2 linked regions of the Anaerocolumna chitinilytica genome follow. The protein of the gene in region 2 interacts with the protein of the main gene of each other region in a pairwise test. Links are inferred from orthologs where the notes say so. Each region holds a gene or a part of one and is shown on either strand. Other genes may lie near its edges.

Region 1 (9,478 bases), 2.8 Mb from region 2 along the record:
GAATATGGGGGCTTGTATGGCACCTTCTGCCTATAAGACCATTTCTGCTAATTTTAATGATCTTGGTGTAAAGCCAGAGTACTATGATAAAATTATTACCGGTGATTTAGGATATATCGGTAAAGATATCTTGATTGATCTTTTGAAACAGGATGGTTTTGATATAACCAAAAACCATATGGATTGTGGTATTGAAATGTTTGATAAAGAAACGCAGGATACCCATTCAGGAGGAAGCGGCTGCGGCTGCAGTGCAATCACCTTAACAGGTTATGTTCTGCCAAAGCTTCGCAGGAGGGAGTGGAAGAGGGTTCTCTTTGTTCCTACCGGTGCCTTACTGTCTACGGTTAGTTTTAATGAGGGAAACCCTGTTCCGGGCATTGCGCATGCAGTTGTAATTGAAGGGTTATAAATTTGGTTATAAAATTATTTTTACATCAGGGATTTAACGATACAAAATGATATAAAGTTAAGAATCTTAGATAACTATTTATGGGCTTATTTAAGATTGCAGAAAGGATTCCTATGGACTATTTGAAAGCTTTTTTGATTGGCGGAGCAATTTGTTTTATTGTACAGATATTTATGGACAATACGAAACTCATGCCGGGACGTATCATGGTTATTCTGGTTTGTCTGGGAGCTGTGTTAGGCGCAGTGGGACTCTATGAACCCTTTGCAAAGTGGGCTGGTGCAGGAGCCACTGTTCCCCTCAGCGGCTTTGGTAATTCTCTATTTCAGGGGATTAAGGATGGTATAGATAAAGATGGATTTTTAGGAATATTTAAAGGCGGTCTGACAGCCACCTCTGCAGGTATTGCAGGAGCATTGATATTCAGCTATATTGCTTCGTTAATATTTGAACCTAAGATGAAAGAGTAAAAGCAATCATGATTTGATTTGGATTTCTGATAAGTATTAAATTGTGTATGTATTGTTTGATAATACAGTAAGAATAGTAAAACAGCAGGTGCCATTTTGTTAGAACAAGTGACATCTGCTGTTTTTATTTATAAGAGCTATTTAATTTCCATAATCGTAGTTAAATTCCGAATCAGTAGTATCTTCATCAGTACCATTATCACCAGTGTTTTCGGTATCTGCTCCATTATTTACTCCTCCGGTATTGCCGGCATCCGCCGGTGGAGTAGTCACAGGCGGCGTTATACTTGGAGTAGTTGTAGTTCCAGGAGGTGGAATAAGGTTCTGCAGCCCTGAGTTTTTAGCGTTGTGTATCTTACAGGTATCCTTTGGCAGTATATAAGGAGTATCCTTTGTTTTATCGGTTTCCTCTTTGACCAGCAATACCTTTTCAACTACTTTAGCTTTGGGACAGAAATCATTTGCAATATCGCCTGAAATTGTACAGATAGGAACTTTTACATGAACATCACATTTTTCAGTAGGTTCTGTGTTTTTTGCGAAATATTCGCTGATTACGGTGGAACCGCCTTCGTATTTGTCACATAGTCCATCCACAGCCAGTTTACCGCTCTGTGTACAGATGTTACGTTGAACAATGGAATCCGGCATGGTAAAGGGAACTGATTCAAGCTTGTATTCTTTGTGAATCTTTTCCATAACATCCCGCCAGATAATCTTTTGATAGCTTGTATTTGTCTGTGTTTTGTTGTTATCGAAGCCAGACCAGATACCGGCGGTATAATAAGGAGTGAAACCTGCGAACCATAAGTCATTTTCATCAGAAGTCGTACCGGTCTTACCTGCAATTGGCATATTATAGTTCTGGAACTTCACTAAAGTACCGGTTCCCTTCTTTACAACATCCTCCATTGCGTTGGTTAGGAGGAAAGCGGTAGACTCCATCATAACCTGACGTACCGTTGACTTGTTTTTCAATAATACCTTGTTATCATGGTCTAATATCTTTGTATAGAATATAGGCTTTGAATATACACCACCATTGGCAATAGCAGCATAAGCAGCTGTCAGTTCGAGGTTGGAAACACCTTTTGTAATACCACCTAATGCCAGGGAAAGGTTAATATCAGAATAAGTCTTACCGGTGTCAGAGGTCATATTGTCTACAAGTGTGGTAAAACCAAGCTTCTGAAGGTAGTCAAAACCAACTTTTGGAGTTACTTTTTCCAGGGTTTTAACAGTAACAACATTCATTGACCTGGTAATAGCTTTTCGAAGAGTAGTTAACCCTTCATAATTCTCACCATACCAGTTGTTAACGTACTTATCTGTGCCCGGATATTTATAAGGAGCATCATCTACTACCGTTGCCAATGTCATACCGGCTGAGTCAAGGGCAGGCAGGTAAGTTGAGAGAACCTTAAAGGTGGAACCTGGCTGTCTGGTAGTATTTGTAGCACGGTTTAAAGTACGGTTGCCGGTCTTTTCTCCACGTCCGCCGATGAGACCTACAACATATCCCGTATGCTGATCCATGATTACCATAGAAGATTGAGGCTGGATGATAAGGCTGTTTTTTTCACCGAGAATCGTATCGCCGGCTTCAACTTTTGCAGCTTTGAAGTCATCAATGAGTTTAAGTGCTTTATCCTTTGAGGAAAAATACGCGTTAGTCATATGCCCATAAGCTAATAAATCATTTGTGTGATAATGTACGGTTTTTCCGCTCTTTTTCTCAATAGAAAGAGCATAGGTTAATTCCCAGAAAGAGTCCGTACCCAATTTAGGAAAATAACTTTCATCGGTATAAACATCGTCAAGAACAGATTGGACCTTGGAATCTAGGGTTGTATAAATGTTTAATCCGCCGCTATAGAGGGTATTGCTGGCCTGCGTATAAGTATAACCCTTCTCTTCCTGTAAGTCAGCGATAACCTGTTCGATCAGCTCATCGACAAAATAACTGTTATAGGAGGACGACTCAACCTGTTCTTCATTTACAGACTGTATACGGGAATAAACATCATCAGCTACAGCTTCCTTATATTCTTCTTCCGTACATTTGTCCAGACGCTTCATGTTATCAAGAATCTGTAAACGTCGCTGGGAATTGTTTTCCGGATGAGAGATAGGATTCATATTGGTAGGTGACTGGGCGATTGCAGCAATAACGGCTGCTTCCGATAAGGTAAGGTCAGCCACGTCTTTATCAAAGTAACGCTTAGAGGCAGTCTGCACACCATAAGTTCCGGCACCTAGATTAATCGTATTCATATAGTATTCCAGTATCTGCTCTTTACTAAGTTTTTGCTCCAACTGAATAGCCAGATACTGTTCTTGTATCTTACGGACCGCACGGTCCATAAAGTTATCCTCAGCACCGCCGTTAAATACTTGATTTTTTATTAACTGCTGGGTTATAGTACTGGCACCCTGGTCAAAATCACCTGTTTTGACACCAAGCAGAAAGGCTCGGAAGATACCTTGCATATCAATTCCGTTATGCTGATAAAAACGCTCGTCCTCAATACTGATAAAGCAATTCTGTAATACGGTAGGTATTTTGTCTATCGTAACATATACACGATTCGATTCAGCACCAATTAAAGTATCAATTAAATTTCCGTCTTTGTCATATATATTGGTAGTAAAGCCTTTTGGTGCCAAATTAATCTGATCTACGCTGGGGGCACTGTCTGCAAGTCCCTTTAGAACACCGAATCCTAAATAAGAGCCGATAATTATAATAGAAACCAAGCCTACCAGAATCAACCTGAATGCGGTAACGCTTATCTTAGTTGATATCTTTCTGGAAGCAGATCTGATATATTGCTGCTTTTTGGCGGTTCCCTTCTTGCTAAAATCCATATTAAACCTCCATGTTGCCAACACCGTTGATATTGGTGTTAACACAAATTTGTATAGGAATATGTTCTATCTAATTCCTACGAATCAACATATTGTTAATGTCCCAAAATCTTTCTCAGCCAACGGCCGCAAATCTGGGCATCAGCACAAATTTGTGTAGGAAAAAATGTCTTCTATTTTTTCCTACTATTTCGTTATTATATCAAATACAGCCTTTAAAATAAAGAAATATTTTGTTTATACAGTATAGGTACTAAATGTGCAGCACTTGATAAATGCCGTCATTTATATTTTAACAAGGAACTTTAGGAAGAAATTTTGAAATTTTATGTTTCCATTATTGACTAACAATTTCTGACTATACAACACAAGATATATTATATAACTTTCATTCAAATATGTTAAGTATACACAAAGTTGGTGGTTTCATATGTTGAAACCAGGTAGTTATGCACACATGCTACAAAGTGTAGCGCAAGAAAAAACTCTAAAAATGTTAAAAATATCACAGAACATGTTGTAAAAATATAGTTATTCACACAAAAATTTACAATATGTGAAATTTGACTATTTTAGATTCTTAAAATGTGAATAATCCGAAAATTATAGCTTTATTTTATATTGTGTTAAAGATATAATAGCCATAGTTTATTATTTCTATTATTGCAATATTATTTAATAATTTTCAGATATTTTGGAGGGGCAATGGAAAAATTATTTTTAGAAGGAACAAAGAAGATAATGCTGGAAAATGAGCAGGAACTTATTTTTGACTATTATTTAGTAGAAGAAAGCAGGGGAAGTCAGAATGAGGAAAAGCTTTATGGAATTAAGGTATTCCAGCATATGAGGGATCATCTTTTGGTAGAGTATTCGGAACCTATCTCTGATTCAAGAGAAGTAGTAAAGGATATGATACATAAGCTCTGGAGAAATGATGTTACACTTATTACAATGCTAGAAATAGTAGATGACTTAGTTACAGAATGTATGCAGTAGTTTTACCGAGGGAAACAAATGGAATGTAATATCAGATAATAGAATAATAAAACTAAGGGAAACAGTTAAGAAAGGAACTATGCCAAACAAAAACAGATTTGGATATAGTTCCTTTCTTAATTATCAATAAAAGTAATGATGTTACCATTTACTACAGAGAATAAAAGCTTCTCGCCCTCAGCTAAGTTAAGTTTACCGGCAGTAAGCTCTACAAGACTTTGCTGAAAGGCAGTAAAGGCATCAACAGGAATTAAAAGTGTAAGGGTTACCTTATCCAGATATTCCTCCTTAAGCAAGAAAATACCCATTTTAGCTATAGTATACTTTAGCTTTCCTGTTAAAGTATAATCAATCTGCAGCTCTGATTTAATACATGGTGACTTCTCTATAATCTGTGCATTAAGAAGGCCTTCTTTCGCCGCACTTTGATAAGCATGAACCAGTCCGCCTGTACCAAGCAGTGTTCCGCCAAAATAGCGTGTAACTACTATAAGTATGTTGCGAAGATTTTCTTGTATAAGTAAATCCATGATGGGCATTCCGGCAGTTTTAGCCGGTTCCCCATCATCACTTAATCGTTTCAGCTCATTCTTGCGGCCAATCACATAGGCAAAGCAGTTATGCCTGGCAGCAGGATGTTCCTTTTTTACCTGATCAATATACCGAAGGGCTTCTTCTTCAGTAGAAATTGGGTAGATGGAAGCAATAAATCGGGACTTTTTAACGGATACTTCACCTGTAGCGTAATCGTATACCGTTCGGAAACTTTCGTTCATTGCCCTCTCCTTATCTGAATTGATTGAGTTCGGAAATATATTCGTAGTGAATGATATTTAACTTCTCTTTTAAATCCTGCTCATTAATTTCCAGTGTTTCGCATAATTCTGCTAAGTTCTTAAATGTATCTCTCAATTGGGTATTGACATAACTTAACAGTATAAACGGGTCTTTGGGCAGTGTCATGATGTCCTCCTAAGCAGTATTTTTCATTATTATATCATAAGGTTACATAAAACAAAATAGTGAAATCTATAGCAAAAAGCAGATATTATTTATTTCAATATAAAAAATAACTGAATTACTTAAAACTGATTATATGTACAAGTACTTTAATTTCTATAAAAATAAATCCGAAAGGACTAAAGTATTTAGAGAATATTAATAAAAATGTTATATTAATAGAAAAAGTATTGTAATCCCAAATTAGTGTGATATAATATCTTCATTCTAAGAAAAATTTAACAGGTTCTAATAATTCTTGGAAAGTCATGAGCAGATAAGTATTATGATATAAATTAATATGTTAATAATAGGTGGCAATGTAGTCAAAGCTTTTTAGCTTTGACTTTTTTGATTTCTGGTGAAGAATATTATCAATACCTTTAATAGCAGGACATTGGAGTCAGGGAAGCAATCCTTGACTCCATTTTTTTATCATTTGCAAGAGGGAAGGTTCGAAAGAAATATACACTTCTAATGAAGAACTTTTGTTAGAAATGGATATAAAAAGAAATAGGAAAGGAAGTTTAATATGGAGATAGGAGATTTGAAGGTAGGATTGGACACAGTCTGGGTTTTAGTTACAGCATTTCTGGTATTTTTTATGAATCTGGGATTTGCATCGGTAGAAAGTGGATTTGCAAGGTCAAAAAATGCAGTCAACATTCTATCCAAAAATTTTATTGTTTTTGCTGTCTCATCCTTAGGGTTCCTTTTGCTGGGATGGGGTCTCATGTTTGGCGACGGCAATGGTTTCATTGGGCTGAAAGGTTTATTTTTCGTAGGAGGAGCGGATAACTCACCTGCTATCGGAGATGCCTATTCAGGAGTTTATTCTGCAATATCCTGGACAGGAGTACCGTTATGGGCGAAATTTTTCTTCCAACTTGTATTTTGTGGGACTGCTGCTACGATTGTTTCCGGAGCAGTAGCAGAAAGAATTAAGTATATTTCTTTTATTGTATTTTCTTTCGCTCTTACCTTAGTTATATATCCAATCGTAGGCCATTGGATTTGGGGTGGCGGTTGGCTTGCAGGACTTGGATTTTGGGATTTCGCTGGTTCAACAGTTGTTCACAGCGTAGGTGGATGGGCAGCGTTAACCGGTGCAATAATCCTTGGTCCCAGAATCGGAAAATACACCAATGGGAAAGCAAATACCATTCCGGGGCATAATATGTCACTGGCTACAATCGGTGCATTAGTTCTTTGGCTTGGATGGTTTGGATTCAATCCCGGCTCCACCATGGCAGCAGATCCAAACTCAATTTCTCATATTGTTGTAACTACCAATACAGCAGGTATTGTGGCAGTTCTTACAGCAACGGCAACTTCCTGGATAGTTATTGGAAAACCGGATCTTGGTATGAGTATAAATGGTCTGCTGGCAGGACTGGTTGCTATTACAGCACCTTGTGCTTTTGTCAGTGTTCCCGCTTCTTTGCTTATCGGTGCAATAGCCGGAGTTATTGTGGTATTTGCCGTATTGTTCTTTGATAAGATTAAGGTGGATGACCCGGTAGGTGCTCTTTCCGTACATCTGGTGAATGGTATATTCGGTACGATCTGTGTGGGATTATTTGCACAAGATGGCATTACCGGAGCTTCAACAGGTAATGGACTATTCTATGGAGGCGGTTTTAAGCTTCTTGGAACGCAGCTTTTAGGTATTATAGTTGTAGGAGCATTTGTTGTCGCCTCGACCTCTATTGTTTGGTTTATTATTAAAGCAACTCTTGGTCTGCGTGTTAGCCAGGAAGAAGAAATTCAAGGACTTGATATAGGTGAACATGGCAGTCAGGCATATCCTGACTTTGCCCCAAATGTAAAGGAATAGTAGGAATATCCAATCAGGGGTTAGATATTCAGGAAAGAGGTTAATATGAGTGATTTATTTTATATACCATTTGAGGTATTTGGTTTAGGTTTCGTTATGGCAATGAGCATTTCTGTTTTTATGAAGTTATTAATGAATTCCATCAGACATTTTTCAAGAAATAAGAAAGCTAATATATAACGTTAAATTTAGAAGTAATCGTAAATAGAAAGTAAGGTGCTTATTATCAATATTTTTGAATTGTTTCAGGGAATAGGCTCCATGTTTCAGCAGGAACCGGCTATTGTTATTGCAAGAGTATTACTCATATTTCTTGGGTTTTTATTGGTTTATTTAGGGGCAAAACGTGTTTTAGAACCGCTTATTATGATTCCTATGGGATTTGGCATGTCGGCTATTAATGCAGGTGTCTTGATTATAAAGGCATCGGGAGATTTAAGTAATCTTTTTATTTCTCCCATGACAACGGATACCAATGGGCTAATGAATGTTATGCAGATTGATTTTTTGCAGCCTATCTATACGTTTACTTTCAGCAATGGCTTAATAGCCTGTCTGGTATTTATGGGAATCGGAATTATTTGTGATGTGGGTATGGTACTTTCCCATCCGTTCATTGGTATGTTTATTGCCATGTGCGCAGAGCTTGGAACAGTAGCTACCTATCCGGTGGCAAGGTTACTGGGATTAGAACCCGGAGCAGCTGCCGCAGTATCTATAATAGGCGGTGCTGACGGACCAATGGTATTATTTGCTTCCTTGAAACTGGCACCGGATTTATTTGTTCCAATTACTATTGTAGCTTATCTGTATTTAAGCTTGACTTATGGCGGTTATCCTTTTCTGATTCGCTTACTGATACCCAAGAGACTCAGAGGGTGTGTAATCATTACAAAAAATAAAAGTGCGGCTAATATACCTTCCAAAGATAAGTTAATCTTTGCGGTTATTGCAAATGCAGTATTTTGCTTGTTGTTTCCTGTAGCAGCACCGTTGTTTATTAGCTTTTTTCTTGGAATTGCAATCAGAGAAGCTGGGATTCCACAATATACTAAGTTAATTGAAGAAGGGTTCTTGTATACGGCGACCTTTTTTCTTGGTTTAATTCTTGGAGTGTTATGTGATGCACAGACAATAATGAATCCAAAGATTTTATTATTATTATTGCTTGGAATGCTTGCACTTCTTCTTTCGGGAATAGGAGGAATTATCGGGGGATATATAGTATATCTGGTTTCAGGTAAGAATTTTAATCCTGTCGTTGGAATAGCCGGTGTTTCTTGTGTTCCTACCACAGCAAAAGTTGCGCAAAAAGAAGTTTCTAAAATCAATAAAATGAGTTTTATTCTAGAGTATGCTTTAAGTGCAAATATCTGTGGGGTGATTACCACAGCAATTCTTACAGGAATTTATATTACCTTAGTATCACCTCTGTTGAAATAAGATATTTCGATTTGCAAAAAAATCTCAGTCTGCCATAATAATGTGCAGGCTGGGATTTTTTTAATTGTGGGCTATTTTAGAAGTTAAGATATTGTGTATTCTCACTATAAATTGGGAGGGAAAATGTTTATTTGAGTTGACTCGAATACAAATATTCTATAAAATAAAAGAACAAAGGTTTGTATGGTATTAGTGACATATACCGTACAGAAATGGAGCGGGTTATGGATTTATTTGAATATATGAGGGAAACAAATAAAGAGAAAGAGGCACCACTGGCTAACAGGCTGCGTCCCAGGACATTGGATGAGGTTGTAGGGCAGGAGCATATTATTGGAAAGGACAAGCTGCTGTACAGGGCGATTAAAGCAGATAAGATAAGCTCTATCATATTTTATGGTCCCCCAGGGACGGGTAAGACTACTCTGGCCAAGGTGATTGCAGGTACCA
Region 2 (9,527 bases):
TTGACTCTTCCGGTACATAGGTAACCTGAGCATCCTTAATCCCCTTCATTTTAATAAGGTAGTTTCTGATTTCAGTTTGTACATATAAGTGATTCTTAAGATTTCTGTCACTGTTTGTTGTACTTAAATCATTGCTTACCAATTGATCCAAAGTAAGTCCGCTTGTAGGAATATCGCTGCCGTAGACCACAAGTAGCGCATCCGAAAACTTTTTCTTATCAACATTGATGGTCATACCGTCACTGCTTAATTTATAACCGATTCCCTCATCTTTCAACAGACCTACAACAGTACTTACATCTTTTGTAGTTTCCCCTGTCATTAATTTCTTATAATCCGTCCGGTTCATCACAGTAACCAGAATGACCAGTGCAAGAAATATTACCGCAACCACTGAGATGATGATTGTCTTTTGTTTACTGGTATACTTATTCCATTGGTTAAGTAACTGCACCGGTATTTGTTTTAGTCTGTCAACCATTATACTGCTCCTTAAGTTTCATTGTTAGAATTGGAGATTCATAATCTCTTTATAGGCTTCTAATACTTTATTTCTCACCTGAACAGTATACTGCAATGATAGATTGGCTTTTTCCTGCGCAACCTGAAGGTCATAAGTATTATCAGACAACCCTAAGGCATAGGATACTTCTGCTTCTTTTGCAGCATTCGACAAGTCATTAGTTTCATTTAACATAGAAAGAGCAGATTGAAACACATTTTCAAAAGCATTATTTCTTGTGGTCTTTTCTACTCCCATATTTTCATTTTTAAATGCATTGAGATTTGATATCCCATTCAGAAGTGTAACATTCATTTGTTAATCCCCCGTTATTTTCCTACTTCAAGACCTTTTAAAGCCATACTCTTTATTGAATTAAAAGCAGTAACATTCGCCTCATAAGCCCTAGATGCATCAATCATATTAGCCATCTCTGTCACGGTGTTTACATTTGGATATGTTACATAACCATTTTCATCAGCATCCGGATGAGAAGGATCATATACCTTGTTCATGGCCGTCTTTGTATCCTCTTTGATTTCTGTTACTTTTACTCCCGAACCTGCCGCCTGACTAATCTTCCCCCCAAGAATCTGAGCAAAAGGTGTTTGCTGCCTTTCTTCAAATACTAAAATTTTTCGCCTGTAAGGGTTTCCATTCTCATCTCTTGTCGTATTTACGTTGGCGATATTTTGAGATATAATATCCATGCGGAGCCTTTGCGCTGTCATCCCGCTTGCACTTATATTCATTGCGTCAATAACGGACATCTGTTTTCCTCCTAGCTATCATATGGTGTGTAACAGAAAGTTTTAGTTCTAACAGAATACTTCTTTTTTCGGCTTAACCTTTTTGTTCTGCCAGAAAATTTTATTCCCCATAATTTACTTCCGACAGAATTTAATCTTTTCTGCAACACACTTTAATTTATTTAATACCAATAATTAAATATCCAGATTCAATCTCACGCCGCCAAGTTAACACTCTCATGGTTTCAGTGTATAACTTACTTTAGGCGTTTGATAATGCTGTTCTAATTCTACTGAACTCTTGCGTCATTGCTTCCAGCAAAGCACTATTTGTAATCTGATTTTCTGCAACATTTGCTGATTCTGTATCTATATCAACATTATTACCGTCAAGTTTATAGCTTAGATTTGCATTATCTGTATATATTGTTGGCTGAATAGATTCTAAATTCACGCTAGCTACCTTTTTGTCGAGAGTGCCTGCCCCTTGCTGTAGTGCATTAGCCAAATATGACTGAAATTCAATGTCCTGTCTTTTAAATCCCGGAGTACTGACATTAGCGAGATTGTTAACCAACAATTTGCCTCTTGTCCAAGTAGCATCGGCCGCTTTGTTTAGTATGTTTACATAGTTGAATACATCTGAATTTATCATACTTACACTCCTTTCGTAACTAGATTCAATTATAAATATATTACGACAAAAAAACAAGTTAATTTTTTGAAATTAGTACTATTATATCATATAATGTAAATTCTTCTAATACAGGCTCAGATATACTATTTAAAGCAAATTTTGCATTTTTATTTGTAGAAATCACGGGTTTTTTGACCTGACTTAATTCGACATACAGCACATTGCACAACACTAAAATAGACAAATAAAAAAACTTGCAAATTACAATAATTTGCAAGTTTAATCTTATATTTACAAACCAGCCATTCCCAGTTATCCTTTATCCAATTATTTATTTAATTTCCTTAATTCATCAAAAACAACATCATTCAGCACCTTAATATAGGTTCCTTTCATACCGGAGGAACGTGATTCAATTACTCCCGCACTTTCGAATTTTCTTAAGGCATTTACGATTACGGATCTTGTGATACCGACTCTGTCAGCAATCTTACTTGCAACCAGTATGCCCTCATTTCCTTCCAGTTCTTCAAAAATATGAATGATAGCTTCCAGTTCTGAAAAAGATAATGTACTAATTGCAGACTTGACAATCTGCACTTTACGATTTTCCTCTGCACTTTCTTCATTTACGGAACGCATCATTTCAAGACCTACTACTGTTGTTCCATATTCACTGAGAATGATATCATCCAAATCATAAGGCTTTTGGCTCTTATACAGGAACAATGTTCCCAGACGTTCTCCGGCAATATCAATCGGAATAATTATTGCCTGGTAGGTGATATCTGTATCTAATTCAAATCCAAGAGTCAACAAATTGACATTTTCCTTCGTGGACAGAATATTCAGAAGTCTTTCATTCAGCATCTGGTCAATATAACCGCCAACTGCATCCTTAATTAATTCCTTGATTTCCACAATATCTTCTCTGTTTTTAATCCCCAAAACTTTGCCTTTTTTGCTGATTACCAGAATATTGGACTCCAGAATCTCACTTAACACCTCACAGATGTCGTTAAAAACAACTTTATGAGAATTGTTATTGTGCAGCAACTTATTAATCTTTCTCGTCTTATCCAGTAATTGTACACTCATGCTATAACCTCCCAGTACCCCCCGCTTGTTGACCTGATTTTAAAATAACCAGTAAAAGTATACAAGTGATACCGGTCATTTATAATAGATAAATATTATCATACCTTTTTCATAAAAACAATAGCTTTTTCTCGTTTTTGACGCACATTTTAATTAAATTTATCTGTTTTTCTTATATTTCTCATTTATTAACAACAATAAAGCCACATTTATCATCGGAACAAACCAGACTATTGCCTTTTTCTATTAGGACATTCCCGCATTTAGGACATTTTTTATCTGTAGGTTTCTGCCATGACATGAATTCGCATTCCGGATTATTCTCACAGCCATAGTATTTACGGCCTTTTTTTGTCTTTCGGATTACGACTTCTTTTCCGCATAAAGGGCAGGAAACTCCAATTTTCTCAAGGTAAGGTTTTGTATTGCGGCATTCCGGAAATCCAGGGCAGGCTAAAAATTTTCCGTGGGGTCCATATTTTATAACCATATTTCTGCCACATTCTTCGCATATGATATCGGTTTTTTCATCCTCGATCTTAATTTCTTCCAGACTGTTTTTTGCATTGTTAACAGCTTCTTCAAGATCCGGGTAAAAATTACGTACTACTGTTTTCCAGGTAACACTTCCATCCTCAACTTTATCTAACAGAGATTCTAAGTTCGCTGTAAAATTCACATCTACTATACTTGGAAATGCTTCTTTCATTATTTTATTAACTACTTCTCCGATTTCCGTAACATACAGATTCTTATTTTCTTTCACAATATATCGTCTTGCAAGGATGGTTGATATGGTAGGTGAATAGGTACTTGGCCTTCCGATACCAAGCTCTTCAAGAGTCTTAACAAGAGAAGCTTCCGTATAATGTGGCAGCGGTTGTGTAAAGTGCTGAGCCGGATTGAAGTCCAGTAGCTTAACGCTGGAATCTTCGGTAATATCCTTAAGCATAGCATTGCTTTCGCTTTCTTCTTCTTCGGAATAAACACTTAAATAACCATCGAAGACCATCTTTGAAGCGGAGGTGCTGAATTTGTAACCTCCTCCTTCTAACTTCACATTTATAGTCTCATATCTTGCAGGTGTCATTCTGCTTCCTACAAACCTCTTCCATATTAGCTGGTACAAGCGGAATAAATCACGGCTAAGAGACTCTTTTACAATTACAGGTGTAAGATCTGTGTAAGTAGGACGGATAGCTTCATGGGCATCCTGAATTTTCTTGCTGTTAGACTTCTTCTCTTCTGTATCAGACTTATAATTTACCCCGTAGTTCTTTTCAATAAATTCTCTCGCAAAGGCATCGGCCTCTTCTGAGATTCGGATGGAATCCGTCCTTAAATAGGTAATAAGACCGATAGTCCCATGCCCCTTAACATCTATACCTTCATATAATTGCTGTGCCAGTCTCATTGTCTTTGAGGTAGAAAAATTCAGAGTCTTGGCAGCTTCCTGCTGTAGGGTACTTGTTGTAAAGGGTAAAGGAGGCTTTTTCTGTCTTTCTCCTCTTTTTATTTCAGAGACTTTGAATTTCGCATTCTTTAGCTCATTCATAATTTTATTTACTTCTTCTTCAGAAGAAATATTTTTCTTATCTGTAGAAGATGGCATAAACCTTGCTACCAGCGGCTTTTTCTCACCTTCTACCTGAAAGTTCCCTTCTAAGGTCCAATATTCTTCTGGAACAAATGCGTTAATCTCATCTTCTCTGTCACAGATAATGCGCAGAGCAACGGATTGAACACGTCCGGCACTTAAGCCTCTTTTAACTTTAGCCCATAACAGCGGACTGATACTGTATCCTACCATACGGTCAAGCATTCTTCGAGTCTGCTGTGAATCCACTAAATTTATATCGATTTCTCTTGCCTGCTTAATGGAGGATTTTACCGCATTCTTAGTTATTTCATTAAAAGTAATACGGCTGCTGACTTTTTCATCCAGTTTCAGGGTCTTTGTAAGATGCCAGGATATGGCTTCTCCTTCACGGTCAGGGTCAGTTGCCAAATATATTTTATCAGCTTTTTTAACTTCCTTTCGAAGCTTGGCCAAGAGATCGCCCTTTCCTCTGATAGTGATATACTTGGGTTCAAAATCATTCTCTATATCTATGCCAAGCTGGCTTTTGGGTAAGTCTCTGACATGCCCGTTAGAAGCCACAACCTCATAATTTGCACCTAAAAATTTTTTAATCGTTTTCGCCTTTGCCGGTGATTCTACAATAACTAGATTCATGCGCACTCCCCTATCTGAATTTCTCATTTCCTGCTTTGATAAAAGGAGATTGCATTCTCCTTTTCCTATAATATATCAGTCACATAATAATTTGCTCTTGTTTGTTTAATATAATTCTTACTTTCCAATAGAAATAACACGAAAGCCAATGTTCCGATTGGAAAACCAGCCTCCTTTGCTATGTCGTCTATATGTTTTGGGATACGACTTAAACAAGCATACACTATTTTTTCATTTGCATCAAGTAAATTATCATTTTTTTTCACGACTTTAGTAATTTTTTTACAGAGACTATTATAGTCTTCCATGATATCCTCTGGGCTAGTACATACTTTTGCTCCCATTTTCAGGATATTGTTACAGCCGTCACTAAGTTTGTCCCCCGGCCTTCCAGGAATAGCATAAATATTTTTTCCTTGCTCCAACCCATAATCTACAGTAATGAGAGAACCACTTTTCTCTCTGGCTTCTACTACTAATATCCCATCTGAGAGGCCGCTGATAATTCTGTTCCGCATAGGAAAATGAAAAGCCCTTGGTTGGGTCATGGGACTGTATTCAGAAATAATTCCTCCATTAGTTTCAATTTTTAGGTAAAGATTGAAATTTTCTACCGGATAGCAAATATCAACACCGCAGCCAAGTACTGCAAAGGTCTCTCCCTCTCCAATAATGGCACCTGTATGAGCCGCACTGTCAATGCCTGACGCAAGGCCACTTATAACTCCTGCACCTGCAATTGTTAGTTCTTTTGCAAAAAATCTCGCAGTATCAAATCCGTAATCCGAACAATTTCTTGCTCCAACTACGGCAATATTGATACGGTCTTGTGCGGGAAGCCTCCCTTTATAAAATAAACCCAATGGTGGTTCATATATATTCTTTAACTTCCTGGGATACTCCTCGTCCTCTATTGTTACAAAATATATGCTTTTCTCAGCCAGTTTAGCATAGCTTTCAGAAATCTTACTCTTATTTCGGCTTGTATCTATCCTTTGTAAATCCTTTTCATTTAAACATTCGATCCTAGAATAACTTTCCATTTTCTCACAAAAAGCTGCTTCCGGAGACACAAAAAACGAAAGAATTGCTTCTTTTTTCTTTTGTCCCAATTCAGTCATAGCACACAGCCAAAACCAATACTCTTTCTCAGTCATATTCTGCTCCTTTACTCCCAATATTTCTTATCCATGCTGCGGTAACAAATTGCTTCACTTAAGTGATTAACATTTACCACCTCAGCCCCTTCCAGGTCAGCTATGGTTCTTGCTACCTTTAATATCCTGTGATAAGCCCTGGCACTTAAATTCAGCCTTTTATAAGCTTCTTCCATTATTCTTTCTTCCTCTTTACCAAGTCTGCAGTAGACAGAGAGCATCTTAGGAGTAATCTGAGAATTAAATTGGATATTCTCCTTTTGATATCTCGATTTTTGCATCTGTCTTCCCTTTTTGATGCGTTCCCTTATCTCAGCAGATGTTTCATCTGCTGAAGTTTCATCTGCAGATATTTTATCTACTGTATTGACGCTTCCTGCACTTTTGTTAAGTTCTTTAAAATCAGTTTGCGGCACCTCAATACTGATATCAATCCGGTCCAAGAGAGGGCGGCTGATTTTACCCAAGTAATGTTTTACCTGTGACAGAGAACAAGTACACTTATTTCTGTCAGGGTAATACCCGCAATTACATGGATTCATGGCGGCACATAACATCAGATTAGCCGGATACCGATAAGTTCCGTTTAGCCTGGTAATGGTTATCTCATTCTCTTCCAAAGGCTGCCTTAATATTTCAATCGTTCCGCGGTTAAATTCCGGAAACTCATCCAAAAATAAAACACCCAGGTGAGAAAGACTAATTTCCCCAGGCATTGGAAATCTACCGCCGCCCGTTAGAGCAGTTGTGGTTATTGTGTGATGTGGTGACCGAAATGGTCTGTTACGAATCAAAGACTGATTATTATTCAGAAGACCTGAAACACTGTATATTTTAGATATTTCCAGACTTTCTTCAAAAGAGAGTTCCGGTAAAATAGTGGGAATCCTTCTTGCAAGCATAGTTTTCCCGGACCCCGGGGGACCGATTAAAAGTATATTATGCATTCCGCAAGCTGCTATTTCAATTGCACGCTTTGCCAATTTCTGACCGGAAATATCAGAAAAATCAACTTCATATGGTTCTTTTTCAGGTGCAAGTTCTTCCTGCCGCAGTATACATGGCTCCATAGGAAGAGTTCCGTTTAGATACCCTGCCAGTTGCGTCAAACTGTCTGCTCCATATACTTCTATGCCCTGAACCACGGCACCCTCTCTGACATTGCAAGCCGGAACGACACACCTTTTAAAGCCCTGTTCATAGGCCATATACACGATAGGCAGGACACCGTTAACTTTCTTTATCTCACCATTTAAACTTAGTTCTCCGATAAAAAGGGTGCTTTCAAGACTTTCTTCCGTTAAAAATCCAAGAGAAACAAGAACAGATACTGCTATGGGCAGGTCAAAAGCCGTGCCTTCCTTACGCATATCTGCCGGCGAAAGATTGATGGTTATTCGTTTGGCCGGTAAACGATAACCAGAATTCTTCAGAGAAATACGAACCCGCTCTCTGGCTTCCCGTACCTCTGAGCCAAGGTACCCTACCAGATCAAAAACAGGCAGCCCGTCACTGATATCTGCTTCCACCGTGACAATCCTGCTCTCAATTCCATGAACAGCTCCGCTAAAGACTTTACTAAACATTAAGCTCCTTTCACATCTCTCCATGTGAAGGAACATCATCCATAAGTAGTATAGCAAAATCTGGGATTGGTTACAAGTATAAACTTATTGTTGTAATATAATTATGATATAAGGACAGTTTGTGGGAATGGACGATAATTAGGGCTGTGTTCTTTGGGTTTTCTCGTTCAGGGCTCCAAATTCCACTAAAAAGCCAGAAACTATTCCTGGAAGAGAAAATGATACCAAACTCGCTGAGACTGTTTTTATAGTGGAGCGATGAGAGCTTCGAACAATGGTATCATTTTCTCTAGTCATAATTTCTGCCTTTTAAGTATCATTAGGAGTCCTTCAATAGAACCCCAAAGAACACAGCCCTAATTATCTGGTTATTGTAGTAGACCAAGATCAACATATTTATTAGAATCCCATATCTCAACTTCGTTTTCACTGCTTTACCTTTGGCAGTGCAGGCAAAAAGACCTGCCCCTCAGACAGATTATCAAGTCTGATTGATATGCAATTGCCTCAGGTATATCATCTGTTAAAAACAGTTAACCTGCTTGCATCCTTATCATTTGAACATCCTTTTACATCCTATAACTATTTGTTTAATTATAAAAATATGTTTGGAATGCGCAGAAGAATTGGGCTTACTGTTCATGTGTATTGTCTTGAGAGGTTTCTTAATGACACTTAAACGCCGGCAACTATAACTAGACAAAACAACTCCACTGTCTGAGCACAATACATAATCGTCTCTCTCAGAAGTACCAGCGAGTTTGGAGTTGTTTTGCCTGCCAGTCATAGCTGTCGGCGTTTCTAGTGGAATAAGGAACCTTGAAAACAAAACACATGAACAGTAAGTCTAATTCTTCGTCCGCTTCCACAACCTAATTCTCATCCTGTATTATTTAGAATCCAATATTTTTCTTCCTCTATTGCTTTGAATCCAATATTTTTTTCAGTTCATCCATAAAGGTATTTACATCTTTGAATTCCCTGTACACAGAAGCAAATCTTACATAAGCCACCGCATCCAGATCCTTTAGTTTATCCATCAAAATTTCACCAATGGCTGAGCTTTTGATTTCTTTTTCTTCCTTATTAAATATGGTATTTTCTACTTCATCTACCAAGGATTTCATCTGATCAACGGATATGGGACGTTTATGACAGGATCTGAATACACCTGCTTCAATTTTAGATCTGTCATATGGTTCTCTGTTGTTATCTTTTTTTATTACTACCAAAGGAATAGCTTCCACTTTTTCATAGGTAGTAAACCGTTTGGAGCATTCATCGCACTGCCGTCTTCTTCGAATGGAACTTCCGTCCTCCGCCGGTCTGGAATCAATTACTCTTGTATTTTCGTCACCACAAAAGGGGCACCTCATATTTAACCTCCTACTGCCAACACTGCCATATTAGGCGCCGGCATAAATTTGTGTAGGAAAATGCACTATGTATTTCCTACTAATTACTTTATCTTTCCCTCAAACCGCTACTTGTTATTTAGCTATTTAAGTTGATTATATTGAAAGATATTCCTGCGGTCAAGATATTTTATTCTTATCCATTAC

The links.
Region 1: the proteins of topA (region 2) and bsdcttw_RS04010 interact in binary tests that used the Escherichia coli proteins (3 or more experiments, as listed by UniProt). The link is inferred for Anaerocolumna chitinilytica from one-to-one orthologs.

The regions. Positions count from the first base shown.
Region 1 is NZ_AP023368.1:910,578-920,055, forward strand. Bases 3,696-6,542 are described here. They hold bsdcttw_RS04010 (YigZ family protein), read right to left. Parts: upstream 5,526-6,542; coding sequence 4,866-5,525; downstream 3,696-4,865. Other genes in these bases: bsdcttw_RS04000 (transglycosylase domain-containing protein), read right to left, coding at 3,696-3,750; bsdcttw_RS04005 (DUF6514 family protein), read left to right, coding at 4,456-4,749; bsdcttw_RS04015 (DUF4250 domain-containing protein), read right to left, coding at 5,536-5,712; bsdcttw_RS04020 (ammonium transporter), read left to right, coding at 6,281-6,542. In the rest of the region: bsdcttw_RS03990 (stage V sporulation protein AD), read left to right, coding at 1-412; spoVAE (stage V sporulation protein AE), read left to right, coding at 526-882; more of bsdcttw_RS04000, read right to left, coding at 1,024-3,695; more of bsdcttw_RS04020, read left to right, coding at 6,543-7,585; bsdcttw_RS04025 (sodium ion-translocating decarboxylase subunit beta), read left to right, coding at 7,847-9,028; bsdcttw_RS04030 (replication-associated recombination protein A), read left to right, coding at 9,253-9,478.
Region 2 is NZ_AP023368.1:3,692,817-3,702,343, forward strand. The notes cover bases 2,699-5,594. They hold topA (type I DNA topoisomerase), read right to left. Parts: upstream 5,229-5,594; coding sequence 3,168-5,228; downstream 2,699-3,167. Other genes in these bases: codY (GTP-sensing pleiotropic transcriptional regulator CodY), read right to left, coding at 2,699-2,986; dprA (DNA-processing protein DprA), read right to left, coding at 5,288-5,594. Outside these bases: bsdcttw_RS16145 (flagellar M-ring protein FliF C-terminal domain-containing protein), read right to left, coding at 1-481; flagellar hook-basal body complex protein FliE, read right to left, coding at 506-817; flagellar basal body rod protein FlgC, read right to left, coding at 832-1,272; flagellar basal body rod protein FlgB, read right to left, coding at 1,514-1,906; more of codY, read right to left, coding at 2,216-2,698; more of dprA, read right to left, coding at 5,595-6,379; bsdcttw_RS16180 (YifB family Mg chelatase-like AAA ATPase), read right to left, coding at 6,391-7,965; transcriptional regulator NrdR, read right to left, coding at 8,883-9,341. UniProt on the Escherichia coli protein: Releases the supercoiling and torsional tension of DNA, which is introduced during the DNA replication and transcription, by transiently cleaving and rejoining one strand of the DNA duplex.